Regions from separate parts of the Streptomyces sp. NPDC057743 genome, predicted to be linked through region 1. Evidence: riboswitches for the same ligand, from Rfam matches in the RefSeq annotation. Region 1 holds a riboswitch; the other holds the start of a gene.
The links. Region 1 has a riboswitch for glycine ahead of gcvT (glycine cleavage system aminomethyltransferase GcvT). Riboswitches for the same ligand answer to the same signal wherever they lie in the genome.
Positions count from the first base shown of each region.

Region 2: another riboswitch for glycine. It lies ahead of gcvP (aminomethyl-transferring glycine dehydrogenase); the one in region 1 lies ahead of gcvT (glycine cleavage system aminomethyltransferase GcvT).

Region 1 covers NZ_JBHVJX010000004.1:9,497-17,863, reverse strand. The annotation lists gene ACFVFQ_RS05365 (L-serine ammonia-lyase) at 1-257, opposite strand, end outside; gene glyA (serine hydroxymethyltransferase) at 595-1,854, opposite strand; gene gcvH (glycine cleavage system protein GcvH) at 1,930-2,307, opposite strand; gene gcvT (glycine cleavage system aminomethyltransferase GcvT) at 2,430-3,599, opposite strand; glycine riboswitch at 3,752-3,847, opposite strand; gene ACFVFQ_RS05345 (AAA family ATPase) at 4,122-4,832, shown strand; gene ACFVFQ_RS05340 (enhanced serine sensitivity protein SseB) at 4,960-5,805, shown strand; gene ACFVFQ_RS05335 (enhanced serine sensitivity protein SseB C-terminal domain-containing protein) at 5,858-6,646, shown strand; gene ACFVFQ_RS05330 (ABC transporter permease) at 7,077-8,075, shown strand; gene ACFVFQ_RS05325 (ABC transporter substrate-binding protein) at 8,168-8,367, shown strand, end outside.
Region 2 covers NZ_JBHVJX010000036.1:65,887-74,253, reverse strand. The annotation lists gene ACFVFQ_RS31270 (bifunctional nuclease family protein) at 1-185, shown strand, start outside; gene ACFVFQ_RS31265 (MerR family transcriptional regulator) at 371-976, shown strand; gene ACFVFQ_RS31260 (DNA polymerase IV) at 1,044-2,486, shown strand; gene ACFVFQ_RS31255 (PRC-barrel domain-containing protein) at 2,399-2,779, opposite strand; glycine riboswitch at 2,894-2,990, shown strand; gene gcvP (aminomethyl-transferring glycine dehydrogenase) at 3,181-6,066, shown strand; gene ACFVFQ_RS31245 (DUF5999 family protein) at 6,160-6,366, opposite strand; gene ACFVFQ_RS31240 (hypothetical protein) at 6,710-7,294, opposite strand; gene ACFVFQ_RS31235 (glutamate-cysteine ligase family protein) at 7,859-8,367, shown strand, end outside.

The DNA.
Region 1 (8,367 bases):
TCGTCGGCGGACTCGACGTCGACGGTGCGCGGGGAGTGGCCCTCCAGGCCGAGCAGCACCGCCTTGGGGGTGCCGTGGCCGTGGCCGGTGGCGCCGAGCGAGCCGAAGAGTTCGGCGCGCACCGAGACCGTCTGAGCGAGCAGACCGTCCTTCTTGAGCCGCCGGGCGAACATCCGGGCGGCCCGCATCGGGCCGACGGTGTGGGAGCTGGACGGGCCGATGCCGATGGAGAAGAGGTCGAAGACGGAGATGGCCACGGGGGCGGACTCCCTTGTCTGCTCGGGGTTGGACGATGGCGCAGATCGGGGCAGGACGGGGTGTTTCCGGCCCGACTGTCGAGCGTAACCCGCTCGCCGGGGATTGCCGCCGGACGGGAGGCGGCGGGCGGGAGAAGCCGGGAGGGCGGGGGAGGGAAGAGGCGGTGAAGCCGGACGGGCGGCGGGGTGCGGTGGGTCGCCAGGGGCCGGCGGTCCGGGGAGGGCAACGGCGGCTCGGGGCAGGGCAGTTCGGCCCGGAGCGCGGTGCGGCGGCGGGCCGCGGAAGGCGGCCCGCCGCAAGGTCACCGGGGGCCGTGGTGCCCCGGTGACCGGTTCGTCACAGCGACGGGTACAGCGGGTACTTCTCGGCCAGGGCCGTGACCCGGGCCTTGAGCGCCTCGCGGTCGTAGCTGGGCTTGAGCGCCTCGGCGATGATGTCGGCGACCTCGCGGAAGTCCTCGGCCGTGAAGCCGCGGGTGGCCAGGGCCGGGGTGCCGATCCGCAGGCCGGAGGTGACCATCGGGGGCCGCGGGTCGTTCGGGACGGCGTTGCGGTTGACGGTGATGCCGACCTCGTGGAGGCGGTCCTCGGCCTGCTGGCCGTCGAGCTGCGAGTCGCGCAGGTCGACCAGGACGAGGTGGACGTCGGTGCCGCCGGAGAGCACCGAGACGCCGTGCTCCCTGACGTCGTCCTGGACCAGGCGCTCGGCCAGGATCCGGGCGCCCTCCAGGGTGCGCTGCTGGCGCTCCTTGAACTCGTCCGACGCGGCGACCTTGAAGGACACCGCCTTGGCCGCGATCACGTGCTCCAGCGGGCCGCCCTGCTGACCGGGGAAGACCGCGGAGTTGATCTTCTTGGCCAGCTCGGCGGTGGACAGGATGACACCGCCGCGGGGGCCGCCCAGCGTCTTGTGGGTGGTGGTGGTCACGACGTGGGCGTGCGGCACCGGGGAGGGGTGCAGGCCCGCGGCCACCAGGCCGGCGAAGTGCGCCATGTCGACCATCAGGTACGCGCCGACCTCGTCCGCGATCCGGCGGAAGGCGGCGAAGTCGAGCTGGCGCGGGTAGGCGGACCAGCCGGCCACGATCAGCTTCGGGCGGTGCTCCTTGGCGAGGCGCTCGACCTCCTCCATGTCGACCAGGTTGGTCTTCTCGTCGACGTGGTAGGGCACCACGTTGTAGAGCTTGCCGGAGAAGTTGATCTTCATGCCGTGGGTGAGGTGCCCACCGTGGGCGAGGTTCAGACCCAGGATGGTGTCGCCCGGCTTGATCAGCGCGAACATCGCGGCGGCGTTGGCCTGCGCACCGGAGTGCGGCTGGACGTTGGCGGCCTCGGCACCGAAGAGCGCCTTGATCCGGTCGATGGCGATCTGCTCGACCACGTCGACGTGCTCGCAGCCGCCGTAGTAGCGGCGGCCCGGGTAGCCCTCGGCGTACTTGTTGGTGAGGACCGAGCCCTGGGCCTCCATGACGGCGACCGGAGCGAAGTTCTCCGACGCGATCATTTCGAGGGTGGACTGCTGACGGTGGAGCTCGGCGTCGACGGCGGCGGCGACGTCGGGGTCGAGCTCGTGCAGGGAGCTGTTCAGAAGCGACATGAGACTTCCTGGAGTGAGGAGGAGCGGGCGGGGCGCCGCGGCCCCGGCCGAGCGGTGGCGGCCGGGGCCGGGGTGTCAGCCGGCGGTGAAGGCGGTGTACGCGTCGGCCGTGAGCAGGTCCTCCGGCTCACCGGTGAGCTTCACCTTGAACAGCCAACCGCCCTCGAACGGGGCGGAGTTCACCAGCGAGGGGTCGGCGACGACGTCCTCGTTCACCTCGACGATCTCGCCGTGCACGGGCGAGTAGAGGTCGCTGACGGACTTGGTCGACTCCAGCTCACCGCAGGACTCGCCCGCGGTGACGGTGGACCCGACCTCGGGGAGCTGCACGAAGACGACGTCGCCGAGCGCATTGGCCGCGTGCTCGGTGATGCCGACCGTCGAGACGCCGTCCTTGGCGGTCGACAGCCACTCGTGCTCCTTGCTGTAGCGCAGGTGCTGGGGGTTGTCCATGGCTCGATTCTCCTGTACGCGAGGGTGTGGTCGTGCATGGGGTCTTGCCCTGTGAGACGGGTGGCGCCGGGCACGGTGGCGCGGGTCCGCGGCGGGCACCGCGGACCGGCCGGCGCCGCCCGCTACTTCTGCCGCTTGTAGAAGGGCAGCGCGATGACCTCGTAGGGCTCGTGGGTGCCGCGGATGTCCACCCGGACACCCTCGGTGCCGGGCGCCGCGTGCGCCGCGTCGACGTAGGCCATGGCGATCGGCTTGCCGAGGGTGGGGGAGGGCGCCCCCGAGGTGACCTCGCCGATCACCGTGCCGTCGGCGGCGACGACCGGGTAGCCGGCGCGCGGCACCCGGCGGCCCTCGGCGACCAGGCCGACCAGCTTGCGCGGCGGCGCCTGCTCGGCCCGCTCGGCGGCCGCCGCGAGCGCCGCCCGCCCGACGAAGTCGCCCTCCTTGTCGAACTTCACGACCCGGCCCAGCCCCGCGTCGAACGGGGTGAGCGCGGTGGTCAGCTCGTGCCCGTACAGCGGCATCCCCGCCTCCAGGCGCAGGGTGTCGCGGCAGGACAGGCCGCACGGGACCAGGCCGACGTCCCGCCCCGCCTCGGTCAGCGCCGTCCACAGCGCAGCTGCGTCCGCGGGCCGGACGAACAGCTCGAAGCCGTCCTCGCCGGTGTAGCCGGTGCGGGCGATCAGCGCCTCGACGCCGGCGACCGTGCCGGGCAGCCCCGCGTAGTACTTCAGCCCGTCCAGATCGGCGTCGGTGAGCTTCTTGAGGATGCCGGGGGACTCCGGGCCCTGCACCGCCAGCAGCGCGTAGGCGTCCCGGTCGTCGCGGACGGCGGCGTCGAAGCCGGCCTGCCGGTCGAGCAGCGCGTCCAGCACCACCTGGGCGTTGGAGGCGTTGGCGACGACCATGAACTCGGTCTCGCCGAGGCGGTAGACGATCAGGTCGTCGAGGATGCCGCCGTCGGCGGCGCAGATCATGGTGTAGCGGGCCCGACCGACCTTCAGGGCGCCGAGGTTGCCGACCAGCGCGTGGTCGAGGAGGGCGCCGGCCTGCGGGCCGGTGACGGTGAGCTCGCCCATGTGGGAGAGGTCGAAGAGGCCGGCGCGGGTGCGCACCGCGAGGTGTTCCTCGCGCTCGCTGCTGTAGCGCAGCGGCATGTCCCAGCCGGCGAAGTCGGTCATGGTCGCGCCGAGCGCGCGGTGGGTTTCGTCCAATGCGGTACGGCGTCGCGCAGCGACTCCACTCGGGGTGGTGGCGGGCGACGGGTGGGCGCGGCGGGGGGCTTCGGTCATCGCTTTCGGGCTCCCAGGCATGGGTGACAAGACGGTCTCCCCATCTGTCATCGGAACCTGAGAGGTTCACCGGGATCCCGCGGACGGGCCCGGTTTGCACCTTGGGTGGAGCCGTCCCGTCGGCCGGGCCGCGACTCGCTTTTCAGATCTGCCTCGCCCGCGCGGTATAGGGGCCTGAGAGATTCAAGGGAGGACTTGCTCCTTCGGCGCCCCGCCGTGGCGGCCGGGGACTCTCCCGCGCGGATTCAAGCGGCCGGTATGGAATTGGCTGATCGCCCACGAGTTGACGTTCGAGCCCGCCCGTGGCGGCCACATCATTACACGGGATCGCCCATTACAGGAGCCCCGGCCGCAGCTCCGCTCCCGGTCATCCCGGTCGAGGCGTTCCGCAGGCCCCCGCCGTCCCGCCTCGGCTCCTTACCGTTCCCTTGCCTCGGATTACCTTTTCTTGACACTCTGCACGGGCTGCGGGAGGGCCGGGGCACAACCCGGCCCGCGGGGTCATCGGGAGGGGCGCGCACGGTGCACGGCGAGGCGACGGACACGAGGACGGCGGGGGCCGCGCCCCCACAAACCCCGGCTCCGGAGCCGGCGTTGGGCGGCCCCGGGGAGCCGTGCCCCCGCCGCCCAGCCGACCGGCCGCCCTGCACCGACCTGCGGGGCCCGGGCCGCCCCCGGCACCCCGTGCTCCGCTTCCCGCCCGGCGACCTCGTCGTGGTCTCAGGACTGCCGGGCAGCGGCAAGAGCACCCTGATGCGACGGGTGGTGCCCGCCCGCGACGACCGCGGCGCCCCGGTGCACCGCGTCGACTCCCAAGACGCCCGCGACCACTGGGAGCACGGCCGGCTGCGCCGCCTCCCCTACGCCCTCTACCGCCCCCTGGTCCGGTTCGCGCACTACCGCGCGCTGCACCGGGCACTGCGCTCCGGCGGCAGCGTGGTGGTGCACGACTGCGGGACGTGGGCGTGGGTGCGCCGCTGGCTGGCCCGCACGGCCCGGCGCGAGGGCCGGGGACTGCACCTGGTCCTGCTCGACGTGGAGCCCGCGGTGGCCCGCGGCGGCCAACGGGCCCGCGGCCGCGCGGTGTCGCGGTACGCCTTCGCCCGCCACCGCCGGGCCGTGCGCCGCCTGCTGGCCCGGGCCGGGGCGGCCCGGCTCCCGAAGGGCGTGCGCTCCGTGGTGCTGCTGGACCGGCGCTGCGCGCGGGAGTTGGCGCGCGTCACCTTCGGTTGACCGCCGCACCCCCGCCACCGGCTTCGATGACCGGTAGGTCGCCCGTTAGGGTCTGATCCACCGGGCGGGCCCGCGGACCGCCCCTGCGAAGTCGGCCGGGCAGCGCGGCCAGTAATGGGTGGGTGAGATGAACTATCCGGACAATGAACCCCAGCACGGTGGTCCGGTGCCGGGGAACTTCCCGGACGAGGGGATACCGCACGCGGCCTGGCCGGCCAACGAGTTGGAGGAGGTGCTGGCCGCCTCGGTCGGACACCCCGAGGCCGGCGGCCGGATCGTCGAGGTGCTGGGCCGCAGCCGGGTGTGGGTGCCGCTGCCCGAGGGCGGCGGCCCGGACGGCGCGGGCCTGGGAGCGCCCGGCCTCGACGTGCCGACCGTCGAGATCGGCGGCGCCGCCTACGTCCCGGTCTTCAGCTCCGAGCAGGAGTTCCGGCGGGTCGTCGGCACGCACCTGTCCTACACCGTCGCGCCCGCCCGGGAGTTCGCCCGCGGCCTGCCGCCGCTGGTCGGCCTCGCGGTCAACCCGGACGGCACCGTCGGCGTCCCGCTGCCCCCGCCCGCGGTCGCCGAACTGTGCCGCACCGGATGCACCGACCTGGACGGCCCGCGGACCGCCGGCGCCCGGGTCCGGCTCTTCGAACCGGACTGGCAGGACGAGCCGGTGGACTTCCTGGCCGCCGCCGGCCTGGAGTTCTCCGCCGCCGGCACCGTGCTGGCCGCCCGCCGCACGCTGGCCGCCGTCGAGGGCGACACGCCGGCCCTCTTCGTCGGCGTGCAACTCGACGTCCCCGCCGAGCGCCTGCACGACGGCACCGCCCGCGACGAGGCGTCGACCGCCCTCGGGCGGGCTCTGGGTCAGGTGCCGGTGCCCTGGCCGGTCCAGCTCATCCTGCTCGACGTCGCCCAGGGCGACCCGGTCGCCGACTGGATGCTGGAGCGCGTGCGGCCCTTCTACACCCGGGACCACTCGTAAGCTGGTGGACGACGGGCGGGCGGGCGCCCGGCCGGGAGGAGGGACGGACCACGTGAGCGCGGGTGCGCAACAGGGAGCGGCGGCGGCCGACCAGGTCGAGCAGATGCTGCGACAGGTCTCGCCCGGGCGCTACGACGCCTACGAGGCGATGCTGGGCGCCCTCGCGCACGGGCAGGTCTGGATGCTCCTGTGGCACGGCCGGGCCGGCCAACCCGACGCCCAGTACGGGAACATGGAGGTCGACGGGCTGGGCTACGCCCCCTGTGTCACCTCCGCCGCCGAGCTCGCCGCCTCCGGCTGGACCCGCGACCACGAGGTCGTCACCGGACCCGAGATCGCCGCCTCCCTCTTCCCCGACCGCTGGGGCCTGTGGCTCAACCCGCACGCCCCCGGCGGCGGCGTCGGCGTCCCCTGGCTCGACCTGCGTCGGATCGCCGGCGGCCTGGACCGGCTGCCCGCCGGTCCGCTGCGGATCAGCGAACCGGTCATCGACATCCCGCAGTTCTACGCCCTGCTCGCGCAGCATGCCCACCGCACGCCCCCCGTGCGGTCGTTGCGCCGGGCCTGGGTGCAACCCGCCCTGGGCGCCCCGTACTTGGCGATCGGCCTGGACCTGTACGACACCGGGCAGCCGTCGGTGGACGCCGCCCGGATGCTGATCCAGCAGTCGATGGGCGCGGTGCCGGACGGCCTGCCGGTGTCCACCGTCGCCATGAACGACGAGTACGACCCGGTCGGCATGTGGATGCGGGCCTGCGCCCGCCCGTTCTTCGACCGCGACGGCTACGCCCAGCCGGCCCCCGGACCCACCTACGGCTACGGCTACCCCCGCGCCTACTGAGCCCGACCGGCGCCCGACCAGTGCCCGACCGGCGCCCGCGGCCGGCCCGCGCCTGACTGTCTATTCGGCCTGAATTGGCTTTATTTAAGCGGTGGTTGACGCCTCTTTCGGCCATCCGGTGCACCGCTTAAACCACGCCGTTGTTCGCATAACGGAAGGCCGCGGGTCACATCACAGTTGCGCATCCTTTCCCGGCCAGGGCTGGTGAGTGATCGCAACTCGGATGAAGACTCCCGCTCCAAGGACCTCGGTCCTGTGTACGAGCGCCATCCCCACCGGCGTCCCTGCGCCTGTCGACGATCCGTCAGCGACGCCAACTTGCCTGCATACAGGGCGAGGTGGCGGCAGGTGAGCACCAGTGGGGTCACCACCAGGCCGCTACCGCGGCGGGCACAGGCCGCCACCGTCGGCCGGGAGGGGTTCAAGCACCGTGACCGCACCGATCGAGACCACCGGCGCGGCTGCGCAGGCGCAGCCGGAAGCGGTGCTGGAAGGCGTCGAGAGCAAGCGCATCGAGGGGCGCTCGCTCGGCCAGATCGCCTGGCTGCGCTTCCGCCGCGACAAGGTCGCCATGGCCGGCGGCATCGTCGTCATCCTGCTCATCCTGGTCGCCGCCCTCTCCCGCCCGCTCCAGCACCTGTTCGGTCTGGACCCCAACCAGCCCCACCAGGACCTGATCGACCCCAACACCACGCTGCCCAAGGGCGACTTCGGCGGGATGGGCCCTGCCCATCTGCTGGGCGTGGACCCCAAGTTCGGCCGGGACCTGCTCGCCCGCATCCTGGAGGGCTCCTGGGTGTCGCTGCTGGTGGCGTTCGGCGCGACGCTGCTGTCGGTGGCCATCGGCACCGTCCTCGGTGTGGTCGCCGGCTTCTACCGCGGCCGGGTGGACGCCTTCATCAGCCGCCTGATGGACGTCTTCCTCGCCTTCCCCCTGCTGCTGTTCGCCATCGCGATCTCCGCGTCGCTCCAGGGCGGTGCGTTCGGGCTCTCCGGGCTGCCGCTGCACATCTCGGTGCTGATCTTCGTGATCGGTTTCTTCAACTGGCCCTACATGGGGCGGATCGTGCGGGCCCAGACCCTGTCGCTGCGGGAGCGGGAGTTCGTTTCCGCCGCCCGCGGGCTGGGCGCCCGCGGCCCGTTCATCCTCTTCCGGGAGCTGCTGCCCAACCTCGTGGGGCCGGTCATCGTCTACTCGACGCTGCTGATCCCCTCCAACATCCTCTTCGAGGCGGCGCTGAGCTTCCTGGGCGTGGGCATCCAGCCGCCCCAGTCGTCGTGGGGCGGCACCCTCACCCAGGCGGTCAAGTACTACGAGGTCGACCCCCAGTACATGATCGTTCCCGGCCTCGCGATCTTCGTCACCGTGCTCGCGTTCAACCTGCTCGGTGACGGTTTGCGGGACGCGCTGGACCCGCGCAGCCGCTGACCGGCGCCGGGCCTCAAACCCCCCACCTCTGCACCGTTTTCGAAGCCGTTTCGATCCGACGTTTCTCGACGAACGAAGGGGACACCGAGCACATGCGAAGGTCACTTCCGGCCGCGACCATCGCGGTCGTCACCAGCGCGGGCCTCCTGCTGGCCGGCTGTAGCGGAAAGGGCTCCTCGGACAGTTCCGCCGGGGCCAACGCCGCCACCAAGGGAGTCGTCAACGCCTCGGACGCGAAGGGGGGCACCGTCACCTACGCGATGAGTGACGCCCCCGAGTCCTTCGACCCGGG
Region 2 (8,367 bases), on a different contig from region 1:
AGGTCAGTGCCCGTCCGTCGGACGCGATAGCGCTGGCGCTGCGCACCGGGACGCCGATCTTCGGTACCGACGGTGTGCTGGACGACGCGGGGATCGCCATCCCGGACGAGCAGGAGGACGAGGTGGAGAAGTTCCGCGAGTTCCTCGACCAGATTTCGCCCGAGGACTTCGGCACCAACCAGTGATCGGCCAGGCCAACCGCCTGTTTCTGGCCAACCTTTCATTCATTCCCCGTGACAAGTCACGAGAAACCACTCGTAGGGTGATTATCACTCGGCGTGGCGAGCGCGGCGATCGTTGACGCACCCCGGGTGACTGCATACCGTCGATATGGCAGGTCCCGTCCGGGACGTGGAGGACGGAGGGCGGCGTGGCAATCACCGGCGACGGTACGGCGGCGGAAGGGGCATTGCCGCTCCACACGGGCGCGGCGGCGAACCGGGGTCCGGTGCAGGCCGCCGAGGTGTCGGGGGACCGCGAGGCGGAGAACATCGGCTACCGCGGACCGACCGCGTGCGCGGCGGCGGGCATCACCTACCGGCAGCTGGACTACTGGGCGCGGACGGGGCTCGTGGAGCCCAGTATCCGGCCCGCTTTCGGGTCCGGGACCCAGCGGCTCTACAGCTTCCGCGACGTCGTCGTCCTGAAGATCGTCAAGCGGCTGTTGGACACCGGGGTCTCGTTGCAGAACATTCGTGCCGCCGTGCAGCACTTGAGGGCGCGCGGGCTGGCGGACCTGACCCGGATGACGTTGATGAGCGATGGCGCGACGGTCTATGAGTGCACCTCGCCCGACCAGGTCGTGGATCTGCTCCAGGGAGGCCAGGGCGTCTTCGGGATCGCCGTGGGTGTGGTGTGGCGGGACGTGGAAGGCGCGCTGTCACAGCTCCACGGGGAGCGGGTGGACACCGGCGAGACGCTGATTGGGAAGAACCCGCACGACGAGTTGGCGCGGCGGCGCAACCGGGCCGGCTGAGGGCCGGCGGACGGTTCTCGGCCCGGGGTCGGGGCCATTGTCAGTGGTGTGCGGCAGCATCAGTGGTGTGAGACGTGCGCCGACGATCCTGCATCTGGACATGGATGCCTTCTATGCGGCCGCCGAGCAGGCGGCCAAGCCGAGCCTGCGGGGAAAGCCCGTGGTCGTCGGCGGGATCGGGCCGCGCGGGGTGGTCGCCACGGCCTCGTACGAGGCGCGGGTCTTCGGGGTGCGGTCGGCGATGCCGACGGCGCAGGCGCGGCGGTTGTGCCCCAACGCCGCTTATCTCAACCCCCGGTTCGGTCTGTACCGCCAGGTGAGTGAATCGGTCATGGAGCTGCTGCGGGCGCTCTCGCCGCTCGTGGAGCCGTTGAGCCTGGACGAGGCGTTCGTCGATCTGGAGGCGGGTGGGGTGCCGGCGGAGTCGGCGGCGGCGCGGGCGGTGGGGGAGCAACTGCGGCGCGATATCCGGGCGGTCACGGGGTTGACCGGTTCGGTGGGGCTGGCCGGTGCCAAGATGCTCGCCAAGATCGCGTCGGAGGCGGCGAAGCCGGACGGCCTGGTGGTGATCGAGCCGGGCACCGAGCGGGAGTTGCTGGGGCCTATGTCGGTGCGGACGCTGCCCGGGGTCGGGCCGGCCACGGCCGAGACGTTGCGGCGGGCCGGGATACATACCGTCGCGGAGACCGCCGAGGCCGGTGAGGCGGAGTTGGTGCGGCTGTTGGGCAAGGCGCATGGCACCGGGTTGTACGCGATGGCGTTGGGGCAGGACGACCGGCCGGTGGTGGCCGAACGGGACGCGAAATCGGTGTCGGTGGAGGACACCTTCGAGGTCGACCTGACCGACCGGACGCGGGTGCGGACCGAGGTGTTGCGGCTGGCCGACCGTTGTGTGGCGCGGCTGCGGGAGGCCGGTCGGTCCGGACGCACGGTGGTGATCAAGGTGCGGAACTACGACTTCTCGACGCTGACCCGGTCCGAGACGCTGCGCGGGCCGACCGACGATCCGGCGGTCGTCCGGGAGGCCGCTGCGCGGCTGTTGGAGACGGTGGACACCACGGGCGGGGTCCGGCTGCTGGGCGTGGGGGTGAGCGGGTTGGCGGACTTCACGCAGGAGGACCTGTTCGCCCAGATCGCCACGGAGCGGGAGGCGGAGGAGCAGGCGGCCGTCGAGGCGGCGGAGTCGGAAGGGGAAGTGGCCGGTGAGCCGGAGGCGCTCCCGGAGCTGCCGCGGCGTTGGCTCCCGGGGCTGGACGTGGTGCACGAGGAGTTCGGCGCCGGGTGGGTGCAGGGCAGTGGGGTGGGGAGGGTGACCGTGCGGTTCGAGACGCCGTGGTCCGCACCGGGGCGGGTGCGGACCTTTGTCGTCGATGATCCGGCGTTGCGGCCGGGGGAACCGTTGCCGCTGGTGGGCGGGCCGGATCAGTCTTCCGCGCCGGCGATCCGGCCGAAGTCCGTGTCAGCGGCGGACGCGGCGGAGTCCGCGGGCGAGGAGATATCCAGGCGGTAGTGGTGGTAGAGCTGGAGTTCCTGCTCGGGGGAGAGGTGCCGGCCGACGCCGAAATCGGGGGCGTCTTTGATCAGCTTGCGGTCGTAGGGGATGTGCAGGCTTTCGCCGACCATCTTGCTCGGTTCCAGGGGGACGAACGCGTCCCGACTGAACAGGCCGGTGCGGACGGCTGCCCACTCCGGTTCGCCCGTCGCGTCGTCGAGGTAGACCTCGTCGACGGTCCCTATCTTCGCGCCGTTGCGGTCGAACGCTTTGCGGCCGATCAGGCTCCGGGGATCGATATCGGTTTGCACGGTCCCTCCAATTGGTCGCAACTGCCTTGTGACAACTACGAAACGGCACATTCCATGCCTCGGCCACTCGAAGGATCGTTCCAGCAGTGCGCTGGTAGGCTGGCGATTGGCCGTCGACCCCATGCGGGAGAGTCCTTTGTCGTTCGCGGCAGGGCGCCGAAGGAGCAAATCCTCCCCGGAATCTCTCAGGCACACGTACCGCATGGACGAGGTCACTCTGGAAAGCAGGGCGGGCCACGGACAGGCACCATGCCGGAACCCCTCCTCACCGACGGTGAAAGCCGCTCCGCAGCCCGCGGGCCGGTGAAGCTCTCAGGTTGAGATGACAGAGGGGGAGGCCGTCCGGGCACCAGCGCCGTGGTGCCCCTCGTAGGTCGTAGTGACCAGGAGGCCCCCGCACGATGACCACCAATCGCATCCCCCTGTCCGAGCTGGAGCGCGGCACCGCGTTCGAGCACCGGCACATCGGCCCCGACCACGAGGCGCAGGCCAAGATGCTTGCGCAGGTCGGTTTCGGATCGCTGGACGAGCTCACCGCCGTCGCCGTCCCCGACGTGATCAAGAGCACCGAGGCGCTCGGCCTGCCGCAGGGCCGCACCGAGGCCGAGGTGCTGGGAGAGCTGCGCGCCCTGGCCGACCGCAACCAGGTCCTGTCGTCCATGATCGGGCTCGGCTACTACGGCACCTTCACCCCGCCGGTGATCCTGCGCAACGTCATGGAGAACCCGTCCTGGTACACGGCCTACACGCCCTACCAGCCGGAGATCTCGCAGGGTCGTCTGGAGGCCCTGCTGAACTTCCAGACCATGGTCGCCGACCTGACCGGACTGCCGACCTCCGGTGCGTCCCTCCTGGACGAGGGCACCGCCGCCGCGGAGGCGATGGCGCTCTCCCGCCGGGTCGGCAAGGTCAAGCAGGGCGTCTTCCTCGTTGACGCGGACTGTCTGCCGCAGACCGTCGCCGTGATCCAGACCCGCGCCGAACCGACCGGCGTCGAGGTCGTGGTCGCCGACCTCACGGACGGCATCCCGGACGAGATCGCCGAGCGGGGCGTCTTCGGCGTGCTGCTGCAGTACCCGGGCGCATCCGGTGCGGTGCGCGACCCGCGGGCGGTCATCGAGCGGGCGCACGAGCTGGGCGCGATCGTCACCGTCGCCGCCGACCTGCTGGCGCTGACGCTGCTCACCCCGCCCGGTGAGCTCGGCGCGGACATCGCGGTCGGCACCACCCAGCGCTTCGGTGTCCCGATGGGCTTCGGCGGTCCGCACGCCGGCTACATGGCCGTTCGCGAGCAGTACGCCCGCAGCCTGCCCGGCCGTCTGGTGGGCGTCTCGGTGGACGCCGACGGCGCCAGGGCGTACCGGCTGGCGCTGCAGACCCGTGAGCAGCACATCCGCCGCGAGAAGGCCACCAGCAACATCTGCACCGCGCAGGTGCTGCTCGCCGTCATGGCCGGCATGTACGCCGTCTACCACGGTCCGGAGGGGCTGCGCACCATCGCCCGGCGGACCCACCGGTACGCCGCGATCCTGGCCAAGGGGCTGACGGACGGCGGTGTCGAGCTCGTCCACGACGCCTACTTCGACACCCTCACCGCGCGGGTGCCCGGTCGGGCGGCCGAGGTCGTCGCCGCCGCCCGCGAGGCCGGTATCAACCTCCGGCAGGTCGACGCCGACCTCGTCGGCATCGCCTGTGACGAGACCACCGGGCGCGCCCAATTGGCCGGCGTCTGGGGCGCGTTCGGCGTCCGGGGCGACATCGACGCGCTGGACGCGGCCGTCGCCGACGCCCTGCCGCAGCCCCTGCTGCGCACCGACGACTACCTTGCCCACCCGGTCTTCCACCAGCACCGCTCCGAGACCGCCATGCTGCGCTACCTGCGCACCCTGGCCGACAAGGACTACGCGCTGGACCGCGGCATGATCCCGCTCGGCTCCTGCACGATGAAGCTGAACGCGACGACCGAGATGGAGCCGGTCACCTGGCCGGAGTTCGGCCAGCTGCACCCCTTCGCGCCGGCCGACCAGGCGCAGGGCTACCTCACGCTCATCCAGGAGCTGGAGGAGCGGCTCGCCGCGATCACCGGCTACGCCAAGGTGTCCATCCAGCCCAACGCCGGCTCCCAGGGCGAGTTGGCCGGTCTGCTCGCGGTCCGCGCCTACCACCGGGCCAACGGCGACGAGCAGCGCACCGTCTGCCTGATCCCGTCGTCGGCGCACGGCACCAACGCCGCCAGCGCCGTGATGGCGGGCATGAAGGTCGTCGTTGTCAAGACCGGCGAGGACGGCGAGGTGGACGCCGAGGACCTGCACGCCAAGATCGCCAAGCACCGCGACGAGTTGGCCGTCCTGATGGTCACCTACCCGTCCACGCACGGGGTGTTCGAGGAGCACATCACGCAGATCTGCGCCGCGGTGCACGAGGCCGGCGGTCAGGTCTACGTGGACGGCGCCAACCTCAACGCGCTGGTCGGCCTGGCGGAGCCGGGGAAGTTCGGCGGCGACGTCTCCCACCTCAACCTGCACAAGACGTTCTGCATCCCGCACGGCGGTGGCGGTCCCGGCGTCGGCCCGGTGGGCGTCCGCGCCCACCTGGCGCCGTACCTGCCCAACCACCCGCTCCAGCCGACTGCGGGTCCGGCCACGGGTGTTGGGCCGATCTCGGCCGCTCCCTGGGGGTCGGCCGGCATTCTGCCGATCTCCTGGGCGTACGTCCGGCTGATGGGTGGTGAGGGGCTCAAGCGCGCCACCCAGGTCGCGGTGCTGTCGGCCAACTACATCGCCAAGCGCCTGGAGCCGCACTACCCGGTGCTCTACGCCGGTCCCGGCGGGCTCGTCGCCCACGAGTGCATCATCGACGTCCGGCCGCTGACCAAGGCGACCGGGGTGAGCATCGACGATGTCGCCAAGCGGCTCATCGACTACGGCTTCCACGCGCCGACGATGTCGTTCCCGGTGGCGGGCACGCTGATGATCGAGCCGACCGAGAGCGAGGACCTGACCGAGATCGACCGGTTCTGCGACGCGATGATCGCCATCCGCGCGGAGATCGACAAGGTCGGCTCGGGGGAGTGGGACAAGGACGACAACCCGCTGCGCAACGCCCCGCACACCGCGGGCGCGCTGGGCGGCGAGTGGGACCACCCCTACAGTCGCGAGGAGGCCGTCTTCCCGGCCGGGGGCGGCGCCGCGGACAAGTACTGGCCGCCGGTGCGCCGGATCGACGGCGCCTTCGGCGACCGCAACCTCGTCTGCTCCTGCCCCCCGTTGGACGAGTACGACGTCTGATCGACCCCGCCACCGGTGACCGGTGGCCACATCAAAGGGCCCTCGGCGGATGTGCCGGGGGCCCTGGTGTACGTGCCGGGTGGCCGCGGAAGATCAGGCGGCGGCGGTGACCCGAGGAGCGCCGAGCGGTCGGTGCGGAGCGATGACCTGCCCGTCCGGCAGCAGTTCACCGGTGTCCTCGAAGAGCAGGACACCGTTGCACAGCAGGCTCCAGCCCTGCTCCGGGTGGTGCGCCACCAGGTGCGCGGCCTCCCGGTCCGTGGAGTCGGCTGATGGGCATGGTGGTTGATGCTGGCACATGGAAGTTGTCTTTCGCTGCGGAGTGGTGAACGTCGTGCGGCTCGATGTGGTGTTCATGGCCGCTCCCCCGTTTCTGTCGGTCCCAGTCTTGCCCTACGGAAGGGATTCCGCAGGGATTTCGCAGCAGCGGTACTCACTCGATACGGACGTGTCACCCGTGCGGGCGGTTGCTCCCAAGTGAGCCTGCCGCTTTGGGGATTGGCGCGCTAGCGGCGGGCAGGGGGCGGATGACGTGGTGCGCCCCGCGGCCGGGGCGGTCACGGGGCGCACGGGAGCAGGGCGGGCGCGCGGGGTGGTGCTTCCTCGGTCCTGATCGAGTGTGGTCGGAAGTGCGCGCGAACGGTCAGGCCGGCTCGCGCAACAGGGGCGCCGGGCCCAGCCGGAGGGTAAGCCGGGGCAGCAGATCGGCGACCCGCTGCGGGAGGTGGGAGGCGATCCCGGGCGGGGCGGGGGCCAGCGGCACCAGGAGGTCACCGGGGGCGGGCAGCCCGGCGGCGCCGTCCGCGGAGAGGTCGTGGTGCAGCCACAGGGTGAGCATGTACAGCTCCGGCACGGAGAGCAGCCGCGGCTGGTAGGGCGCGGTGAGCGATTCGGCCTGCACCAGGGCCCTTTCGGTCGCGGCGACGTAGGGGCCGTCGCAGAAGTGCGAGAACGCCCAGCCGTCCGCGGTGAGCCGGGCCTCGGCGGCGGCCACCGCACGGCCACCGCCGCGGACCAGGAAGCGCCAGCCGACGAGGCGGGTGCGCGGCGGGCCGGCCTGGCTGACGTCGTCCCACACGTGGATGGCCAGCGGGTGATCGGGGCTCAACGGCCCCTGGTGGGTGCGGAGCGCGGTGGCCGGGGCCTCGCGGACGGCGCTGGGGGAGCTGAGGGCGGTGAGGATGCTGCGCAGGGCGGGCGCGGGAGCGGGGGGAACGTGCAGCGGCATGGCGGGTCGCCTCTCACTTCGGAGACACGGTGGAGCGCGGCGGTGCGGACGGCGCTGTCTGCGGGCGGGTCAGAGCCTGACCGACCGGAGCGTGGGGGACGACGGGTCGGCCGCGGTGCCGGGGCACCGGGGCGCACGCCGCCGTGCTGGGCGCCAAATCTCTGCCTCGTCTGCGAAGTTTATACGACATTTGTTCTGGAAGTGTTTCGACTACCCGCCTTGCGGATTTCCGGCAAGACGGAATCCGGACTGCTGCTCAGGGCGATTTTCGCCGCTTTGTGCGGGAAATGCGAGAAGTCGCCTCGTAATTCCTCGTCGGCGCGGTAGGCCGGAACCCGTCGGTGTTTTTGACGAGCGAAATGCGGACGGCGTTGGCCCGCGAGATATGCCGGCGGAAAATGCCGGGTGCGTGCCCCTGCGAGCCTAGTGGTCCCGGCATGCCCCTGACGCGTTATCGATCAGATTGCCGGGCATCATCGACCGTAGCCCGTGCCCCGGGGTGCCAGGGACGCGGCGCCACACAGCCCGTGGCCGCGGGCCGTTCACTCTAGGAGGGACCCGCCGATGGGGGAGAAGGTCGCCGCCGACGGGAACGACCTGGCGGATCGGGAGCGCTATCGAAGAAAGCTGCACGACTGTCTTGAGGGATTGCATCGGCTCCTGGTGGAGAAGCGGTTCGACCGCCCCAAGAATCTCATGGGACTGGAGATCGAGCTCAATCTCGCGGGCGCCGACGGACTGCCCCGGATGCTGAACTCGCAGGTCCTCGAAAAGATCGCCAGCGGCGATTTCCAGACCGAACTCGCCCAGTGCAATCTAGAGGTCAACATCACCCCGCACCGCCTGTCCGGACGGGTAATGGACCAGCTCGCCGAGGAGCTGCGCACCGGGCTCGGCTACGCGGAGCGAAAGGCCCGCGAGGCCGCCGCCCGCATCGTCATGATCGGCATCCTGCCCACCCTGAACGCCGAGGACCTCACTGCCGCCAGCCTCTCCGCCAACGACCGCTATGTGCTGCTCAACGACCAGATGCGGGCTGCCCGCGGTGAGGACTTCGTCATCGACATCCGGGG